DNA from 3 places in the Kitasatospora sp. NPDC053057 genome. Region 1 is predicted to be linked to each of the others. Evidence: riboswitches for the same ligand, from Rfam matches in the RefSeq annotation. Region 1 holds a riboswitch; each other region holds the start of a gene.

Region 1 (5,521 bases):
GCCGGTCCGTTCGTCGGGGTTCGGCGGGAGAATGACACTCCGTAGGTCCGTGGGGGGATGCGCGGAGGTGTTTTTCGGTGGGTGAGCTGGGCGAGCTGAGTGAGCGGGACCGGGCGGTGCTGGCGCTGGAGGGGCGGCAGTGGCGGACGGCCGGGGCCAAGGAGCGGGCGATCCGGGAGGAGCTGGGGCTCTCCTCCACGCGGTACTACCAGGTGCTGAACGGGTTGTTGGACCGGGAGGAGGCGTTGGCCTTCGCTCCGGTGCTGGTGAATCGCTTGCGGCGGGTCCGGGAGGCGCGGCGGGCGGCCCGCTGACCCACGGGGGTGCTCCGGGGGAGGTGCGGGTATGGGGGTTGGTATGGGTTTCGAGGAGATGGGTGTGCCGGCCACCGATGCCGGGCGGGACGGGTTGCGGGCGATTCTGGCGGCGCCGGGGGATGCGGTGGTCGCGTTGGATTTCGACGGGACCTTGGCGCCGATCGTGGCGGACCCGGGGGCGGCGCGGGCGCATCCGGGGGTGGCGGGGGCGTTGCGGGGATTGGCGCCGGTGGTGGGGGCGGTCGTGGTGGTGACGGGGCGGCCGGCGGGGGTGGCGGCGGAGTACGGCGGGTTCGCGGGGGTGCCCGGGCTGGTGGTGCTGGGGCACTACGGGGCCGAGCGGTGGGAGGGGGGTGCGGTGACGGCGCCGGAGGTGCACCCGGGGGTGGCGGAGGTGCGGGCGGAGCTGCCGGGGGTGTTGGAGCGGGCGGGGGCGCCCGAGGGGACGTGGGTGGAGGACAAGGGGCGCTCGGTGGCGGTGCACACCCGGCGGACGGGGGCGCCGGAGGCCGCGTTGGAACTGCTGCGGGCGCCGGTGGGGGAGTTGGCCACCGAGTACGGGTTGGTGGTGGAGCCCGGGCGATTGGTGCTGGAGTTGCGGCCGCCGGGGGTGGACAAGGGCGCGGCGCTGACCGGGTTCCTGCGCGAGCGCGGGGCGCGGTCGGTGCTCTACGCGGGGGACGACCTGGGGGATGTGGCGGCCTTCGCGGCGGTGGAGAAGCTGCGCGGGCAGGGTCTGGCCGGGCTGCTGGTGTGTGCCGGGGCGGTGGGGGACGCGCCGGTGCGCGAGCTGGCCGACCGGGCGGATCTGGTGGTCGACGGGCCCGAGGGTGTGGTGGAGCTGCTGGGCGCCCTGGGGGAGGCGGTCAGAGGGCGTTGAGCTGGTCGAGGAACCACTGCTGCGGGGGGAGCGCGGTGGCCGCGGCGGCGAGGCGCTTGGTGCGGTCGGCGCGTTCCTCCGGGCTCATGGCGAGGCCGGTGTGCAGGGCCTCCGCGGTGGCGATGACGTCGTAGGGGTTGACGGTGAGGGCGTCGTCCCCCAGTTCGGCGTGGGCGCCGGCCTCGCGGGAGAGGACGAGGGCGCAGCCGTGGTCGGAGACGACGGGGACTTCCTTGGCGACCAGGTTCATGCCGTCCCGGATCGGGTTGACGAGCGCCACGTCGGCGAGCCGGTAGGCGGCCAGTGAGCGCGGGAAGTCGTCGTTGACGTGCAGGATCAGGGGTTGCCAGGTGGGGGTGGCGAACTCGGCGTTGATCTCGTCGGCGAGGCGTCGGACCGCGGCGGTGTAGTCGCGGTACTCGGCGAGGTCGGTGCGGGAGGGGTAGGCGAAGGCGATGTGCACCACCCGGTCGTGCCACTCGGGGCGGGTGCGGAGCAGGTGCCGGTAGGCCTGGAAGCCGCGGACGATGTTCTTGCTCAGCTCGGTGCGGTCGACCCGGACTACGGTGCGGCGGTCGCCGACGGCGGTGCGGAGGGCGGCGAGGCGTTCGTCGACGTCGGGGCGGTGGGCGCGCTCGCGGAGGAAGTCGGCGTCGGCGCCGAGGGCGTGGACGCCCAGCCGGGTGGTGCGGCCGTCGAGGGTGACGGTGAGGGCGTCGTGGTCGACGGTCGCCCCGAGGAGGTCCTCGCAGCAGGCGGCGAAGGCGCGGGCCCAGCGTTCGGTGAGGAAGCCGGCCCGGTCGGCGCCGAGGATGCCGGTGAGGACGGCGCGGGCGACGTCGTCGGGGAGCAGCCGGTAGTACTCGGGCGGGGCCCAGGGGGTGTGGGAGAAGTGGCCGATCCGCAGGTCGGGGCGGGCCTCGCGGAGCAGGGCGGGGGTGAGGGAGAGGTGGTAGTCCTGGACCAGGACTGCGGCGTTCGGGGCGGCTTCGGCGGCCAGGGCGTCCGCGAAGGCGGTGTTGTACGCCTGGTAGGCGGCCCATTCGGTGCGGAAGCCGGCGTCGAAGGAGGGCGCGGTGGGGGTCGCGTAGAGCAGGTGGTGGACGAACCAGAGGGTGGAGTTGGCGACGCCGTTGTAGGCGCGGGCGAAGGTCTGCGGGTCGATGTCCAGCATCCGTACGGCCTGGCCGCCGACCTCGTGCCCGGCGAGGTCGAGGCGGCCGTCGGGGGCCTCTCTCGCGGCCCGGCGGTCGGCGTCGCCGAGGGCGGCGCAGACCCAGACGGCGTTGGGGTCGTCGATCGCGGAGAGGCCGGAGACCAGGCCTCCGCCACCGCGGCGCAGGGTCAGCGTGCCGTCGTCGGCGGTGCTGAACGACACCGGTCCCCGGTTGGAGGCCACCAGGACGGGGGCGGTGCCGGTCGCACTCGAACGTTCGGTCGTGAGATCGCCCATGGTTGGCATGTTGCCAAGGGTCAGTGGTGGCAAACCCTTCAATGACGGGTGGCGTATTCGGGGACGGTGTGCACCGGGGGGCGCTCCAGGGCCGTCACGGGGTGGGTGTGGGCGGTGAAGGCGCGGGTTTCCGGGTCGCGGGTGAACTGGGTGAGGTGGGGGTGGACCAGGTCGGCGGAGGCCTTGAGGCGGTGGGTGCGGTCGAGGCGTTCGAGGGCGGTGCGGTAGATGGTGGCGGCCATCCGGCCGAGGGCCTGGCCGTCCTGGTGGCGGTGGTGCCGGACGCCGACGTCGACCTGTGCCAGGGCGTCCAGTCCGGCCAGTTCCAGCGCGTCGACCAGCAGGCCGAGTTCGACTCCGTAGCCGGTGGGGAAGGGCAGTCGTTCGAGCAGTGAACGGCGGGCCGCGTACTCGCCGCCGAGGGGCTGGACGAAACCGGCGAGTTCCGGCCAGTGGAGGTTGAGCAGGGGGCGGGCGACGAGTTCGGTGACCCGGCCGCCGCCGGCCGGGAGGATCGCACCATTGTCGGTTTCGAGCGGGCGGTCGTACATGGCCTTGACCAGCTGGATCTTCTCGTCGGTCAGCAGCGGGCCAATGATGCCGGAGACGAAGGCCGGGTCGAACTCGCGCAGGTCGGCGTCGACGAAGCAGACGATGTCGCCATGGGTGACCAGCAGGGAGCGCCAGAGCACCTCGCCCTTGCCGGGGACGGCGGGCAGCCGGGTGAGGATCGCGTCGCGGTGCTCCACCCGGGCGCCGGCCTCGGCGGCGACGGCGGCGGTGGCGTCGGTGGAGCCGGAGTCGACCACGACGAGTTCGTCGACGAGGGGGATCCGCTCGATCAGCTCGCGGCGGATGGTGCGGACGATGTCGCCGACGGTGGCCTCCTCGTCGAGGGCGGGGAGGACGACGCTGACGGTGCGGCCGGTGCGCCGCTTGGCCTCCAGCAGGGTGTCCACCGGCCGGTCGGCCGCGCTCCACGAGCGGCGGCGGAGCCAGGACGCCGCCTGCGGGAGGAGTGCGGGGGTCGGTTCGGCGGGCACGGTGACTCTCCTCGGCGGGATAGGTGGAACGGGTCATCTCGCGTGGCGGACGGTCCCGTTCAGGATTGACGCCTTCGGATACAGTCTTCGTACAGCGGTCGGACCTTTGCACGCCAGGGTCGCCGCTGAACCATAACTTCACATGCTCATCCAGAGGGACTGAGGGAACGGCCCGTTGACGTCCCGGCAACCTTCTCGCTCGGCTGTCGTCGACAGGCCCCGGCGGGACAGGTGCCAATTCCGGCCTGTGGCGCGACCGCGCCACGGGGAAGATGAGGAGAGGCCTCCGCCATCATGGCTATCACTGAGACGACCCTTTCTGTCGCCGCACCCGTTTCCGTCGACCTCGGCCCCGCCGCCGCGCTGTCCTGTCGCGAGTGCGGCACCCGCTTCCCGCTCGGCCCCAGCTTCGCCTGCCTGGAGTGCTTCGGGCCGCTGGAGATCGCCTACGAGTTCGGCAGCGAGCGCGCCGAGGAGCTGCGCAAGCGGATCGAGTCCGGCCCCGCGTCCATCTGGCGCTACGCGCCGCTGCTGCCGGTGCCGGCCGACGTGGCTTCGAAGCCCAACCTGAACCCCGGCTGGACCCCGCTGGTGAAGGCGGACAACCTGGGGCGGGAGCTCGGGTTCACCGCGCAGCTGCACGTGAAGGACGACTCCGGCAACCCGACCCACTCGTTCAAGGACCGGGTGGTGGCCTGCGCGATCGAGGCGGCCCGGGCGTTCGGCTACACCACGCTGTCCTGCTCCTCGACCGGCAACCTGGCCGGGGCGGTGGGCGCGGCGGCGGCCCGGGCCGGGTTCCGCTCGTGCGTCTTCATCCCGCACGACCTGGAGCAGGGCAAGGTCGTGATGGCCGGGGTGTACGGCGGCGAGCTGGTGGGCATCGAGGGCAACTACGACGACGTGAACCGCTTCTGCTCGGAGCTGATCGGGGACCCGGCCGGCGAGGGCTGGGGCTTCGTCAACGTCAACCTGCGGCCGTACTACGGCGAGGGCTCCAAGACCCTGGCGTACGAGATCTGCGAGCAGCTCGGCTGGCGGCTGCCGGAGCAGATCGTCATCCCGATCGCCTCGGGCTCGCAGCTGACGAAGATCGACAAGGGGCTGCAGGAGCTGATCAAGCTGGGTCTGGTGGAGGACCGGCCGTACCGGATCTTCGGCGCCCAGGCGGAGGGCTGCTCGCCGGTGTCGGCCGCGTTCAAGGCCGGCCGTGACGTGATCAAGCCGGTGAAGCCGGACACCATCGCCAAGTCGCTGGCGATCGGCAACCCGGCGGACGGCCCGTACGTGCTGGACATCGCCCGCCGGACGGGCGGCGCGGTCGAGGACGTCACGGACGCGGAGGTCGTGGCGGCGATCCGGCTGCTGGCCCGGACCGAGGGCATCTTCGCCGAGACCGCGGGCGGGGTGACCGTCGGCGTGCTGAAGAAGCTGGTCGAGACCGGTCAGCTGGACCCGGCCAGGGAGACCGTCGCGATCAACACCGGCGACGGCCTGAAGACGCTGGACGCCGTCTCCGAGGCCGGGATGACCACCGTCATCCGCCCGACGCTGGACTCCTTCCGCGCCGCCGGCCTCGCGTCCGCCTGAACCACCCCACCCCCGCTAGGAGAGCCATGAGCGCCAACGTCCGCATCCCCACCATCCTGCGCACCTACACCGGCAGCGCCGCCGAGGTGACCGCCGAGGGTGCCACCCTGGCCGAGGTCATCGCCGACCTGGAGAAGAACCACGCGGGCATCTCCGCCCGCATCCTGGACGACACCGGCAAGCTGCGCCGCTTCGTGAACGTGTACGTGAACGACGACGACGTGCGGTTCGCCGAGGG
Region 2 (5,521 bases), on a different contig from region 1:
CACTCCGGGCAAGCACCCGGCGGTCTCCGCCCTCACCGGGCTCTTCCTGCACGCCGGCTGGCTGCACCTGCTGGGCAACCTGCTCTTCCTCCACGTCTTCGGCCCCACCGTCGAACGACGGCTCGGCCGGGCCAGGTACCTCCTCTTCTACCTGGCCGCCGGCAGCCTCGCCTCGTACGGCTTCGCGCTCGCCGAGGCGCACTCGCCCGGCTCCACCCGAGTCCTGATCGGCGCCTCGGGCGCGATCTCCGCCGTGCTCGGCGCGTACCTGCGCTTCCACCCGCGGGCCCGGGTGACCACCCTGGTGCCGCTGCTCCTCTTCCTCCCGCTGCGCTTCCCGGCCTGGCTGGTGCTCGGCCTCTGGTTCGCGCTGCAGTGGTGGTCGGTGCACTCGGCCGGCCCGGGGGTGGCCTACCTGGTGCACGTGATCGGCTTCTCGGCCGGCTTCCTGTACGCCTGCACCGTGGTCGGACACCCCCCAAGACGCCCCGGCTGAGGCCCGATACGCTGGCCGCACCCCACGAAGGAGCCCGAAACAGTGATCACCGCCATCGTCCTGATCAAGACCAGTGTCGACCGCATCCCGGAGATCGCCGAGGCCATCGCCGCCATCGAGGGCGTCAGCGAGGTGTACTCGGTGACCGGCGGCTACGACCTGGTGGCGATGGTCCGGGTGCGCCGCCACGACGACCTGGCCGAGGTCATCCCGGGCCGGCTGAACAAGGTCCCGGGCGTGGCCCACACCGAGACCCAGATCGCCTTCCGCACCTACTCCCAGCACGACCTGGAAGCGGCCTTCGCCCTCGGCCTGGACGAGTAGCCGTCAGGCCCAGGGCCGGTCTTCGGACTCCCGCCTGCGGGCCGACGCCGGGGCACGCACCTAGCGGCGGCTGTCGGCGACGCAACGGCCGCCCTCGTTGCGGTAGTTCCACGCCGCGCCGTCGGTGACCAACTCGCGGACGGCGGTCAGGAAGCGCTCGATGTGCTCGTCCGGCGTGCCGGCCCCGAAGCTCACCCGGATCGCGTTCAGGCTGCGCTCCCCCGGGAGCGAGGGCTCCGGCGCCCCGCACTCGGAGACCGGACCGGGCGCCACGCCGGACTCCTCCCCGAGCAGGGTCCGCACCAGCGGGTGGGCGCAGAACAGCCCGTCGCGCACCCCGATGCCGTACTCGGCGGACAGCGCGGCCGAGAAGTGCGAGCTGTTCCAGTCGCGGACGACGAAGGACAGCACGCCCACCCGGGCTGAGCCCTCGCCGAACAGGTTCAGCACCTTGACCTGCGGGATCTCCGCCAGCCCCGCCGTCAGCCGCTCGACGAGCCGCCGCTCCCGGGCCTCCAGCGCGTCGAAGCCGGCCTCGGTCAGCGCCCGGCAGGCCGAGGCGATCGCGTAGGCGCCGATGACGTTCGGCGAGCCGGCCTCGTGCCGGGCCGGGCCGGTGTGCCACTGCACCGCCACCGAGCCGTCCAGCTCCCGGGCCACCGTCCGGGTCGCCCCGCCGCCGGCCAGGTACGGCTCGGCCGCGTCCAGCCAGTCCGCCCGCCCGGCGAGCACCCCGGCGCCGAACGGCGCGTACAGCTTGTGGCCGGAGAAGGCGATCCAGTCGACGTCCAGCTCGCGCACCGAGACCCGGTGGTGCGGGGCCAGCTGGGCGGCGTCCAGCACCACCCGGGCGCCGTGCCGGTGCGCGGTCGCGGTCAGCTCGGCGACCGGCCACAGCTCGCCGGTCACGTTGGAGGCGCCGGTGACGCACAGCAGCTTCGGCCCCTCGGGCGCCCCGGCGAGCGCCGCCTCCAGCGCGGCCACCGCCTCGGCCCGCGAGCGCGGCGCCCGCAGGTAGCTGACCTCCAGCCCGGCGTGCGCCCAGGGCAGCAGCGAGGCGTGGTGCTCGGTCTCGAAGGCGAACACCCGGGTGCCGGCCGGCACGGCGGCGGCCAGCAGGTTGAGCGAGTCGGTGGTGGCGCGGGTGAAGACCACCTGGTCGCCCTCGCGCAGGTCGAGGAACTCGGCGACGGTCCGGCGGCTCTGCTCGAACAGGTCGGTCGACAGCTGCGACAGGTACCCGGCGCCGCGGTGCACGCTGCCGTAGTACGGGGCGTAGGCGGCGACGTCATCCCAGACCCGCTGGAGCGCCGGCGCGCTGGCCGCGTAGTCGAGCGCCGCGTAGCCGACCTTCTCACCGCTGGCGAGCGGCACCTGGACGTCGTGGCCGAGGACGGCGAGCGGGGCGCTCGGGAAAAGCCGCGCGGAGCGCGCCGAAAGAAGGGTGGCGGCGGGCGACGGGTGGGCGGAGAGGGACATGAGGATGCACTCCTTCACGGGGTAAGGGACCCCGGGAGTGCTGACCGTCCGGTGTCCGCGCTTGTCGCGCGGACGGCTTGCCCGGCGACCCGGTCCTCACCCAGGGCACCCCGCCACGGACGGAGGGTTGCCGGACAGCCAGCTGGGGCTTCGCGCTGTCACTCATGACCTGGCCCAGACTCTAGGTCGGGTACGTCGGACGGTCAAACAGGCATCCACCATCCGGACAGCGTCTTCGCCCGCTCGGGGCGCGTGCCACAAGGGCCCGTGCCGACGAATCGACACGGGCCCTCAACTGCCGCCTCAGATCCGGCTGGTGGCCTCCGACCAGCGCCGCAGCAGGTCCTGCGCCGCGCCCGAGTCGATCGCCTCGGCCGCCCGGGCCATGCCCGCCGCGAGCTGCTCCGTCAGCGGTGCGTCGCCGAGGTCCATCGCGACCAGCGCCGCCGCCGTGTTCAGCAGGACGGCGTCCCGCACCGGCCCGCGCTCCCCGGCCAGCAGCCGGCGCGCGACCTCGGCGTTGTACGCGGCGTCGGCCCCGCGCAGCGCCTCGATGCCGACCAGCTCGATGCCGACGTCCCGCGGGTCGAAGGTGGTCTCGGTGACCGCCCCGTCGCGTACCAGCCACACCCGCGAGGTGGTGGTGATGGTCAGTTCGTCCAGCCCGTCGTCACCGCGGAACACCAGCGCCGTCGCCCCGCGCCGGGCCAGCACGCCGGCGATCAGCCCGGAGAGCCGGGTGTCGAAGCAGCCGATCGCGTGCGAGGTGACCTTCGCCGGGTTGGTCAGCGGGCCGAGGATGTTGAAGGCGGTCGGCACCCCGAGGTCGCGCCGCGCGGTGGCGGCGTGCCGCATCGACGGGTGGAACTTCGCCGCGAAGCAGAAGGTGAGCCCGACCTCCTCGGCCACCTCGGCCACCCGCCGGGCCGACAGGTCCAGCGCCACCCCGAGCTTCTCCAGCACATCCGAGGAGCCGCTGGAGGAGGAGGCGGCCCGGTTGCCGTGCTTGACCACCTTGGCCCCGGCGGCCGCCGCGACGATCGCCGACATGGTGGAGATGTTGACGGTCTTCGCCCGGTCGCCGCCGGTGCCGACGATGTCGACCGCCGGACCGGGGATGTCCAGCGGCTCGGCGTGCTCGTACATCGCATCGACCAGACCGGCGATCTCGTCGACCGTCTCGCCCTTGGCCCGTAGCGCCACCATGAACCCGGCCACCTGGACGGGGGACGCCTCACCGCTCATGATCCGGTCCATCGCCCACGCGGTGGACGAGCGGTCGAGGTCCTCCCCCTTCAACAGCGCCGCCAGGAGGTCCGGCCAGGTGCGGACCACCTGCGCGGGGTCGGTACCACCGTTCGCAGGGTTCACGTTCACCATGGCTGACTCCAGCTGTTGTCGGTTCCCCCGCGCCGGGGGGACGTCCGTACGGATGGAGCCAGCCTATCGAGCGGCGGGGTGCCTAGGGCCCGGTCTTCTCCAGTACTGAGACGGCACCGCTCAACGCGCGGCCGGAGCCCGCTTGGCCAGCCGTGCCCGCAGCAGGGTGGCGACCGCCCCGGCCAGCGCCACCGGGTCCACCGGGTGGGAGATCGCGGCATCGGCCCGGCTCCAGGCGGCGAGCCAGGAGTCCTGCGGCCGGCCGATCAGCACCAGCACCGGCGGGCAGCCGTAGATCTCGTCCTTGAGCTGGCGCCCCAGGCCGAGCCCGCCGGCCGGGACCGCCTCGCCGTCCAGCACGCAGAGGTCGATGCCGCCCTTCTCCAATGCCTTGATCACCGCGGGGGTGGTCGCGCACTCGAGGTAGGACAGCTCCGGAAGATCCTCGGCGGGCCGGCGGCCGAGTGCCGTCAGCACCTGCTCGCGGGTGTTGCGGTCGTCGCTGTAGACGAGGACGGTGAGCGTCTCGTCGGTCGTGTACGCCATGGACCCTGCTCCCTCAAGTGTGATCCGGACCACGTTCACCTGATCCGGATGCTACTCCCGTTTCCCCCGTCGCCGGTCCCCCTCGCGCACGTTCCTCCCCAAGCCGCCCCGCCCGCGGCTCACCCACCCGGAGGACGGCCCGTCACCCGGTCCCCCTCGGTCCACCCGGACGGCGGATGCGGCGTCCTCTCCCCTACATCGCGGCACTGCGCCGTCCGTGCAACGACGCGCCGGGCAAGGGGGTAGCGGGCCCGCCCGAGGAACCGTCAGAAATGGGACACGCCGCTGCTCAGCCCGCACACGGACACCCCGTCGCCCTCCAAGCGGGCATACCGCACGCACCGGACACTCCGAGGGACACCCCCCGACGTGAAGACGGAATAAGGGACCGACATAATGTCCGTCGTGGCGACAGCAACAGCAACAGAAACCGGGCACGCGCACGGATCGGTCAATCGACCGAACATGGTCAGCGTCGGAACGATCGTCTGGCTCAGTTCCGAGCTGATGTTCTTCGCGGCCCTCTTCGCGATGTACTTCACGCTCCGCTCCGTCAAGGGAGCCGAGTTCTGGGCCGAGAAGGCGCACGCCCTCAACGTGACGTTCTCCTCGATCAACACCACCGTCCTGGTGCTCTCCTCGCTCACCTGCCAGCTCGGCGTGTTCGCCGCCGAGCGCGGTGACGTGAAGAAGCTCCGCGGGTGGTTCATCCTCACGTTCTTCATGGGCGCGATCTTCATCGGCGGCCAGGTCTACGAGTACACCGAGCTGGTCAAGAACGACGGCCTCTCGCTGTCCTCCGACCCGTACGGCACGGTGTTCTACCTGACCACCGGCTTCCACGGTCTGCACGTGACGGGTGGTCTGATCGCCTTCCTGCTGGTCCTGGGACGGACGTACGCAGCCAAGCGCTTCACGCACGAGCAGGCCACCGCCGCGATCGTCGTGTCCTACTACTGGCACTTCGTCGACGTCGTGTGGATCGGCCTGTTCGCGACCATCTACCTGATCAAGTAACCAGCTGATCAGGTCGCTGGCCACCGGCTGCGGCCCCCGCCCTCACCGGCGACGGGCCGCTTCTGCCGGTGCCGACGCTCCCACCGACCGACCGCGCGCGCAGCCTTGGACAGGCAGCCTCGTGCCGGCCAGACCGGCCGCCGGGTGCACCCACCAGTCGACCAGATCCTGACACCGGGGTTATTCCGTGAAAAAGCTCTCCGCACGACGGCGCCACCCATTGGCGGCGCTGGTCGTCCTACTTCTCGCCCTGGCGGCAACCGGGGGGCTGTACGCCGC
Region 3 (5,521 bases), on a different contig from region 1:
AGCCCCTGCCGTACGGCCGTCGCCGTCCGGTGGCGGCCGAGGTCGGCGGCGCGGGCGATGCCGCTGTGGATCAGGTCGAGGGCCTTGCGCTCGCCGTGGGTCCGCAGTGCCAGGGCCTCGTCCTCGTCGAAGACCTCCTCGGGCCAGCGGACGCGCATGTCGATGCCGAGCGCCTGGCTGTGGAAGCGGCCGTTGAAGATCTGGCTGAGGTTCTGCGGTGGCAGGCAGACCGTTGGGGTCCCGAGCTGCCCCGCCTCCAGGAGGGTGGTCAGGCCGGGGGAGGTGAGCAGCACGTCGCACTCGGCGAGGCGGCGCAGGAAGGCCTCATGGGGGAGGGCGCCGACGGTGGTGGTGGCCGGATGCACACAGGAGTCCACCAGCTGCGCGGCCAGCCAGGCGGGCAGGTTGCCCGCGACGTGCACCTCGGTGATCCCGCTCGCGGTGAGCGCCTCCAGGGCTGCGGGCAGGACGAGCCGCGGATAGCCGGCCCAGTCGGTGAGTTGGGGCGCGCGCAGGCCGCCGAGGTTGAGCAGGGCACGCCGGGGGTGCGGTGTCGGCGCGGTGCTGCGGGTGGCTCCGCCGTCGACGATCACGGCGTCCACCCAGCGGAGGTGGTGCACGTCGGCCAGCACCCTGGCGCCTTCCCGCGGCAGCTCCACGCACCGCTGGGCGCAGTACACCTCGACGTCCAGCGGGAGGTCGGCGCGGTCGCCGTCCGTCCAGAGGAACGGAAGGCTGTCCACGAACACCACGGGCACCCCACAGGCCCGCAGCGCCTTCGCCAACCCGCCGTCGAGCACCACCAGTGCCGCCTCCACACGCTCCGCCTGGACGATCCGTCTCAGCTCAGCGTCCGACCGGGTGTCCGGGAGGTCGAACCAGCGCTCCACCGGCTGCTCGGCGAGCACCGACCTCCCCAGTCCGGAGGCCAGCCCGATGAATCTCAGCCGGTCGCCGCCGGCGCCCCGGAGGGCGGACAGCACCGCGCTCAACTTCCCCGAACTGCCCCAGCCGAACTCCACCCCGGCCACGGCAACCGTCCGGGTCTCCGCCTTCGCCCTCATCCGTTTCAACTCCCCCGCCCGTACCGGATTTCCTGTCGTTCCGTATTCGTACCAGGCGAGAAGTCCAAGCCTGGTTCGACTACCTATCGAAAAGCGAAAGCTAACCACCCCACCAGGTGAAGCTGCCGTTCGGCAGGTTGACGAAAGGCGGTCAAGGGCTCAAGGCGGCCACACCGCCGTGCACGCAACACGCGGGCAGGAACGTCCCTGCACTCCGCGGGCGCCGTACCGGGCTGCAATGGGCCGACCCGAGCCGAACGCCGGCCGCACATCACACGAGAGGGCCGCCCGATGGAGCAGCCGATGACCACCGACACCGATCCGGTCCGCGTACTGGAGACCTCGGGCACCGACTACCGCCGGGCCTTCGACCTCTTCCTCGCCGGCACCGACGAGAAGCCCCGGACCCACGCCCGGCTGAGCGAGATCGCCACTTCCCTGCCGCACCGCCGGGTCCTGCTGGACCTCGGCGCCGGCGACGGCCGCACGACCGCTTACCTGGCCCGGCACTTCGACCGCACGATCGCCGTCGAGCCGAGCGCCGCCATGCGCGAGAAGCTCACCGCCGCCTGCCCGGACGCCCTGGTCCTCCCCGAACCGCTGGACCGCGCCACCCCGCCCGAGCCGGCCGACCTGGTCCACCTCTCCCACGTGCTCTACTACGTCCCGGAGCCCGACTGGTTCCCCACCGTCGCCCGCGCCCTCGGCTGGACGGCCCCAGGCGGCACCCTCCTGGTCGTCCTGCAGAACCCCGACAGCCCCTGCATGCGGATGGCCGCGCACTTCACCGGCGTCCGCTACGACCTGCGCCCCCTCCTCGACCGCCTGCGCACCCACCACCCGTCCCACGACTACGCCTTGGAGACCCTCGCCCTCCACTACCGCACGCCCCACCTCGCCGAAGCCGTCGACGTCGCCGAGTTCATGGTCAACGTCGCCGACCTCGCGACCCTCGACGCCCGCCCGACCAGGGCCGCCCTCACCGCCTACGTCCGGCAGCACTTCACCCGACCCGACGGCGGCTACACCATCGGCCACACCCAGGACATGCTGATCATCCGCCACGCCCAGGACTGATTGATCCTCAGAACCAGTCCCGGAACGTGCTGGCCAACACCCGCGCCCAGGTACTGCCGGGCGAAGCCGACGAGCAACTCGGCCCGCTCGTCGACCTGTTCACCCGCACCGCCCGCCACCCCGCGGGCAACCGCGCCCTCACCGAGACCATCGCCGGCCTGGACTCGTCCCGCACCTGGGCTGGCCGGCCGCCGACCGCGCCCCGGCGCCCCGGCTGCTGTCGGCGGAGACGAGACCGGAGGTCCGACTCGTCACGGCCCTGGCCCGCGCCGCCATCGACTTCCTGAGCGGCCCGCAACGAGAGCAGTTGCGCGCCTGCACCGTGCCCCGGTGCCTGCGCTACTTCGTGAAGAGCCACGGGCGGCAGGAGTGGTGCAAGCCGTCCTGCGGCAACCGTGCCCGGGTGGCTCGCCACGACCAGCGGCAGCGCGCGGCGGCCGACGGGAGCACTCCTCGGCTCTGACGGCCGGGGGCGTTCCGGGGGCGGCCCTGCCCGGTGCGGTCCCGGGTGTGTGGGTGAGGGAAAAGTTTGGCGGGGCGCCGGGGAAGTCTTGTATGGTTCGTCGCGAATCATCCAGAGGGGTGGAGGGACCGGCCCTACGAAGCCCCGGCAACTCCCCGGTCGACCCGGCGTCCGAAGTACGCGCCGTGCCGCCCGGGATCAGTGCCAACTCCGGCCTGTCGCCAACGTGGCGCGGGAAAGATGAGGAGACACGGTGCTCTCTGTGCTGTCCTTCGCCCGGGCGCTTCCCGCCCCGGCCCTTCCGCGTACCCGTCTCGTGTCCGGCGCAGGCAATCGGCTGCATTCGCAGGCCTGTCCTCGCTGACCACCCCGCTCCCCACCCCACCGGAGCGTCCGTGAGCCGAACCCACCCACGGCTCACGGGATTCGAGACTGGAGTACCCGTCCATGGAGAACACGAGCGGCGTCGGCGTGCTCGACAAGATCACCTCGATCCTCGGCACCCTGGAGGCCGGTCCGGCCACCCTGGCCGGACTCGTCGATGCCACCGGCCTGGCCCGGCCGACCGCCCACCGGATCGCCGTCGCGCTGGAACACCACCGCCTGCTCGGCAGGGACCTGCAGGGCCGGTTCGTCCTCGGCCCGCGACTCGCCGAGCTCTCGGCCGCCGCCGGTGAGGACCACCTGCTGGCAGCGGCCGGCTCGGTCCTCACCCACCTGCGCGACCTCACCGGCGAGACCGCCCAGCTCTACCGCCGGCAGGGCGACGTGCGGATCTGCGTGGCGGCCGCCGAGCGCCTCTTCGGCCTGCGAGACACCGTCCCGGTGGGCCTCGCCCTGCCGATGAAGGTCGGATCGGCGGCCCAGGTCCTGCTGGCCTGGGAGGAGCCCGAGCGCCTCCACCGCGGCCTGCAGGGCGCCCGCTTCACCGCCACCGCCCTCAGCGGCGTACGGCGTCGCGGCTGGGCCCAGTCCATCGGCGAACGCGAGCCCGGGGTGGCCTCCGTCTCCGCCCCCGTCCGCGGCCCGTCCAACCGGGTCGTGGCGGCGGTGTCCGTGTCGGGCCCGATCGAACGGCTCACCCGCCACCCCGGCGCCCAGCTCTCCCAGGCCGTCATCGAGGCGGCCGCCCGGCTCACCGAAGCCCTGCACCGGCCCTGACCGGGAGGCCGCCTCCGCGGCCGGGCCGCTGCCGCCCGTCCGGGCCGCTGCCGCGCGTCCGGGCCGCCGCCTCCCAACCGGTGCCCCCCTACTCCTCGTCGAGCAGGGCGGCGAACCGGGCCAGCGGGTCCCCGGTGAACGGGCGCAGCGCGGGGGCGAGGAGGCGCGCGCCGGGGAACCGCAGGCCGCCGAGGAAGGCGAAGCGGGTGGTGCGGTCGGTCTCCGGGCGGGCCGCCATCCCGCCGAGCACCAGGCGGCTCTGCATCAGGCACCAACCCGGCGCGAGGTCGATCCCGAACGTCGCCCGGAGCCGGGTGTGACCATGGATCCGGGCGTGGAGCGAAGCCGCCCGTGGCGAATCGGAAGGGGCGGAGCGGACGAGGTGCACCGTGCGGACGTCGGGGATCCAGAGCGGCATCGTGCGCTCCAGGTCCTGGGCGAGCGCCCAGACCCGCTCGAACGGCGCGTCGAGGACGGTCTCGCCGATCCGGGCCGCCCCGGGCGCGGTCGCGGCAATCACGTGCAGTCGCCGGACCGGGTCGAACTCGGCGACGGGCCACTGCGGCATCGGGGTGTCGGTCACTGCTGCCACGCCTTTCGGAAGCCGAGTCGGGCCCGGGAGAGCCGGGACTTGACCGTCCCGGGCGCGACCGCGAGCAGTGCCGCGGTCTGTCGTTCGTCCAGCCCCTCCAGGTCGCGCATCAGCAGCACGGCGCGGTGCTCGGGGGAGAGCCGGGAGAGCACGTCGCGGATGTCCGCGGCGAGTTGGGGGTCGCCGGGCGCGGGCACCTCGCCGAGTTCGGCCGGCCGCGAGCGCGCCGCCCGGGTGGCGCACCGCACCGCCTCCCGCACCGCGATGGCCCGGACCCAGCCGTACAGCGCTGCGGGGTCCTGGAGTTGGCGCAGTTTGCGGAAGACCACGATGAGCGCCTCCTGGGTCGCGTCGGCGCCGTCGTCCAGCGCGATCGGGCCGCAGAGCCGGCGGACGTACGGGGTGATCAGGTCCAGCAGCCGGCCGACCGCGAGTTGGTCGCCGCCCTGGGCGGCCCTTACCAGCTCGGCAAGGCCGGGCGGTGGCTCCTGCATGGTGGTCTCTCCGCTCTTTCTTCTGCTGTCGGGTCGTCCGTCGGGCGACCGGGGTCCGTAGAAGGAGGACCCGAAGCGGTGAAACGTTCCCTGCGGATTTCGCCCCGGTGCAGTGTTCCTCGTCACAGGAACGGATCGGTCGGCGGGGTGCTCCTTCGGGTGTCCGAGCGTCCTGAGACCCCGTGAGGTGACGGCATGAAGTCGAAGAAGATCAGCAGCAGGGCCACCGCGGTCGGCGTGGTGCTGGCGGTGGACGGTCTGGTCCACCTCTACTGGGCCACCGGGCGGACCTGGCCGGTGGACGGCACCGCCCGGCTCTCGCAGCTGGTGCTCAACACCCAGGTGCCGTTCACCCCGCAGGTGCTGGTGCCGCTCGCGGGGATGCTCTTCTCGGGCGCGACGCTGGTGCTGGTCCGGGGCGGCCGGCTGCCGGCCCTGGCCCGCCGGCTGCCCGCGCTGCTGCCGCGCTGGGGGAGCCGGGCGGTGGCCTGCGGACTGCTCGTCCGCGGCGCGGCCGGACTGGTCTGGGTGACCGGCGCCTGGGCGGACCCGGGTGACACCTTCTACTGGCTCAACCTGCTGCTCTACACCCCGCTGTGCCTGCTGCTCAGCCGGGCGGCCTGGCAGGTGTCCGCCTGGGACAGCGCTTCTGGCACGGCCCCGGGCACTG

Evidence for each region. A riboswitch is a leader RNA that binds a small molecule or an ion and turns the genes downstream of it on or off. The one in region 1 is predicted to bind S-adenosylmethionine.
Region 2: linked by a shared signal. The riboswitch ahead of ACIG5E_RS18020 (aminotransferase class V-fold PLP-dependent enzyme) and the one ahead of thrC (threonine synthase) in region 1 are both predicted to bind S-adenosylmethionine.
Region 3: linked by a shared signal. The riboswitch ahead of ACIG5E_RS28545 (IclR family transcriptional regulator) and the one ahead of thrC (threonine synthase) in region 1 are both predicted to bind S-adenosylmethionine.

The regions. Positions count from the first base shown of each region.
Region 1 covers NZ_JBITZP010000025.1:30,618-36,138, forward strand. Annotated here, with positions in the region: gene ACIG5E_RS24895 (DUF3263 domain-containing protein) at 87-314, shown strand; gene otsB (trehalose-phosphatase) at 373-1,197, shown strand; gene ACIG5E_RS24905 (trehalose-6-phosphate synthase) at 1,184-2,650, opposite strand; gene ACIG5E_RS24910 (glucosyl-3-phosphoglycerate synthase) at 2,689-3,693, opposite strand; SAM riboswitch class I at 3,837-3,972, shown strand; gene thrC (threonine synthase) at 3,988-5,283, shown strand; gene ACIG5E_RS24920 (ubiquitin-like small modifier protein 1) at 5,310-5,521, shown strand, end outside.
Region 2 covers NZ_JBITZP010000015.1:102,494-108,014, reverse strand. Annotated here, with positions in the region: gene ACIG5E_RS18030 (rhomboid family intramembrane serine protease) at 1-496, shown strand, start outside; gene ACIG5E_RS18025 (Lrp/AsnC ligand binding domain-containing protein) at 539-820, shown strand; gene ACIG5E_RS18020 (aminotransferase class V-fold PLP-dependent enzyme) at 881-2,299, opposite strand; SAM riboswitch class IV at 2,352-2,469, opposite strand; gene trpD (anthranilate phosphoribosyltransferase) at 2,603-3,679, opposite strand; gene ACIG5E_RS18010 (hypothetical protein) at 3,800-4,225, opposite strand; gene ACIG5E_RS18005 (heme-copper oxidase subunit III) at 4,622-5,242, shown strand; gene ACIG5E_RS18000 (c-type cytochrome) at 5,430-5,521, shown strand, end outside.
Region 3 covers NZ_JBITZP010000033.1:19,768-25,288, reverse strand. Annotated here, with positions in the region: gene ACIG5E_RS28560 (hydroxymethylcytosylglucuronate/cytosylglucuronate synthase) at 1-1,064, opposite strand, end outside; gene ACIG5E_RS28555 (class I SAM-dependent methyltransferase) at 1,368-2,141, shown strand; partial or broken gene ACIG5E_RS28550 (CGNR zinc finger domain-containing protein) at 2,311-2,604, shown strand; SAM riboswitch class I at 2,709-2,851, shown strand; gene ACIG5E_RS28545 (IclR family transcriptional regulator) at 3,052-3,765, shown strand; gene ACIG5E_RS28540 (hypothetical protein) at 3,854-4,348, opposite strand; gene ACIG5E_RS28535 (RNA polymerase sigma factor) at 4,345-4,851, opposite strand; gene ACIG5E_RS28530 (DUF3995 domain-containing protein) at 5,047-5,521, shown strand, end outside.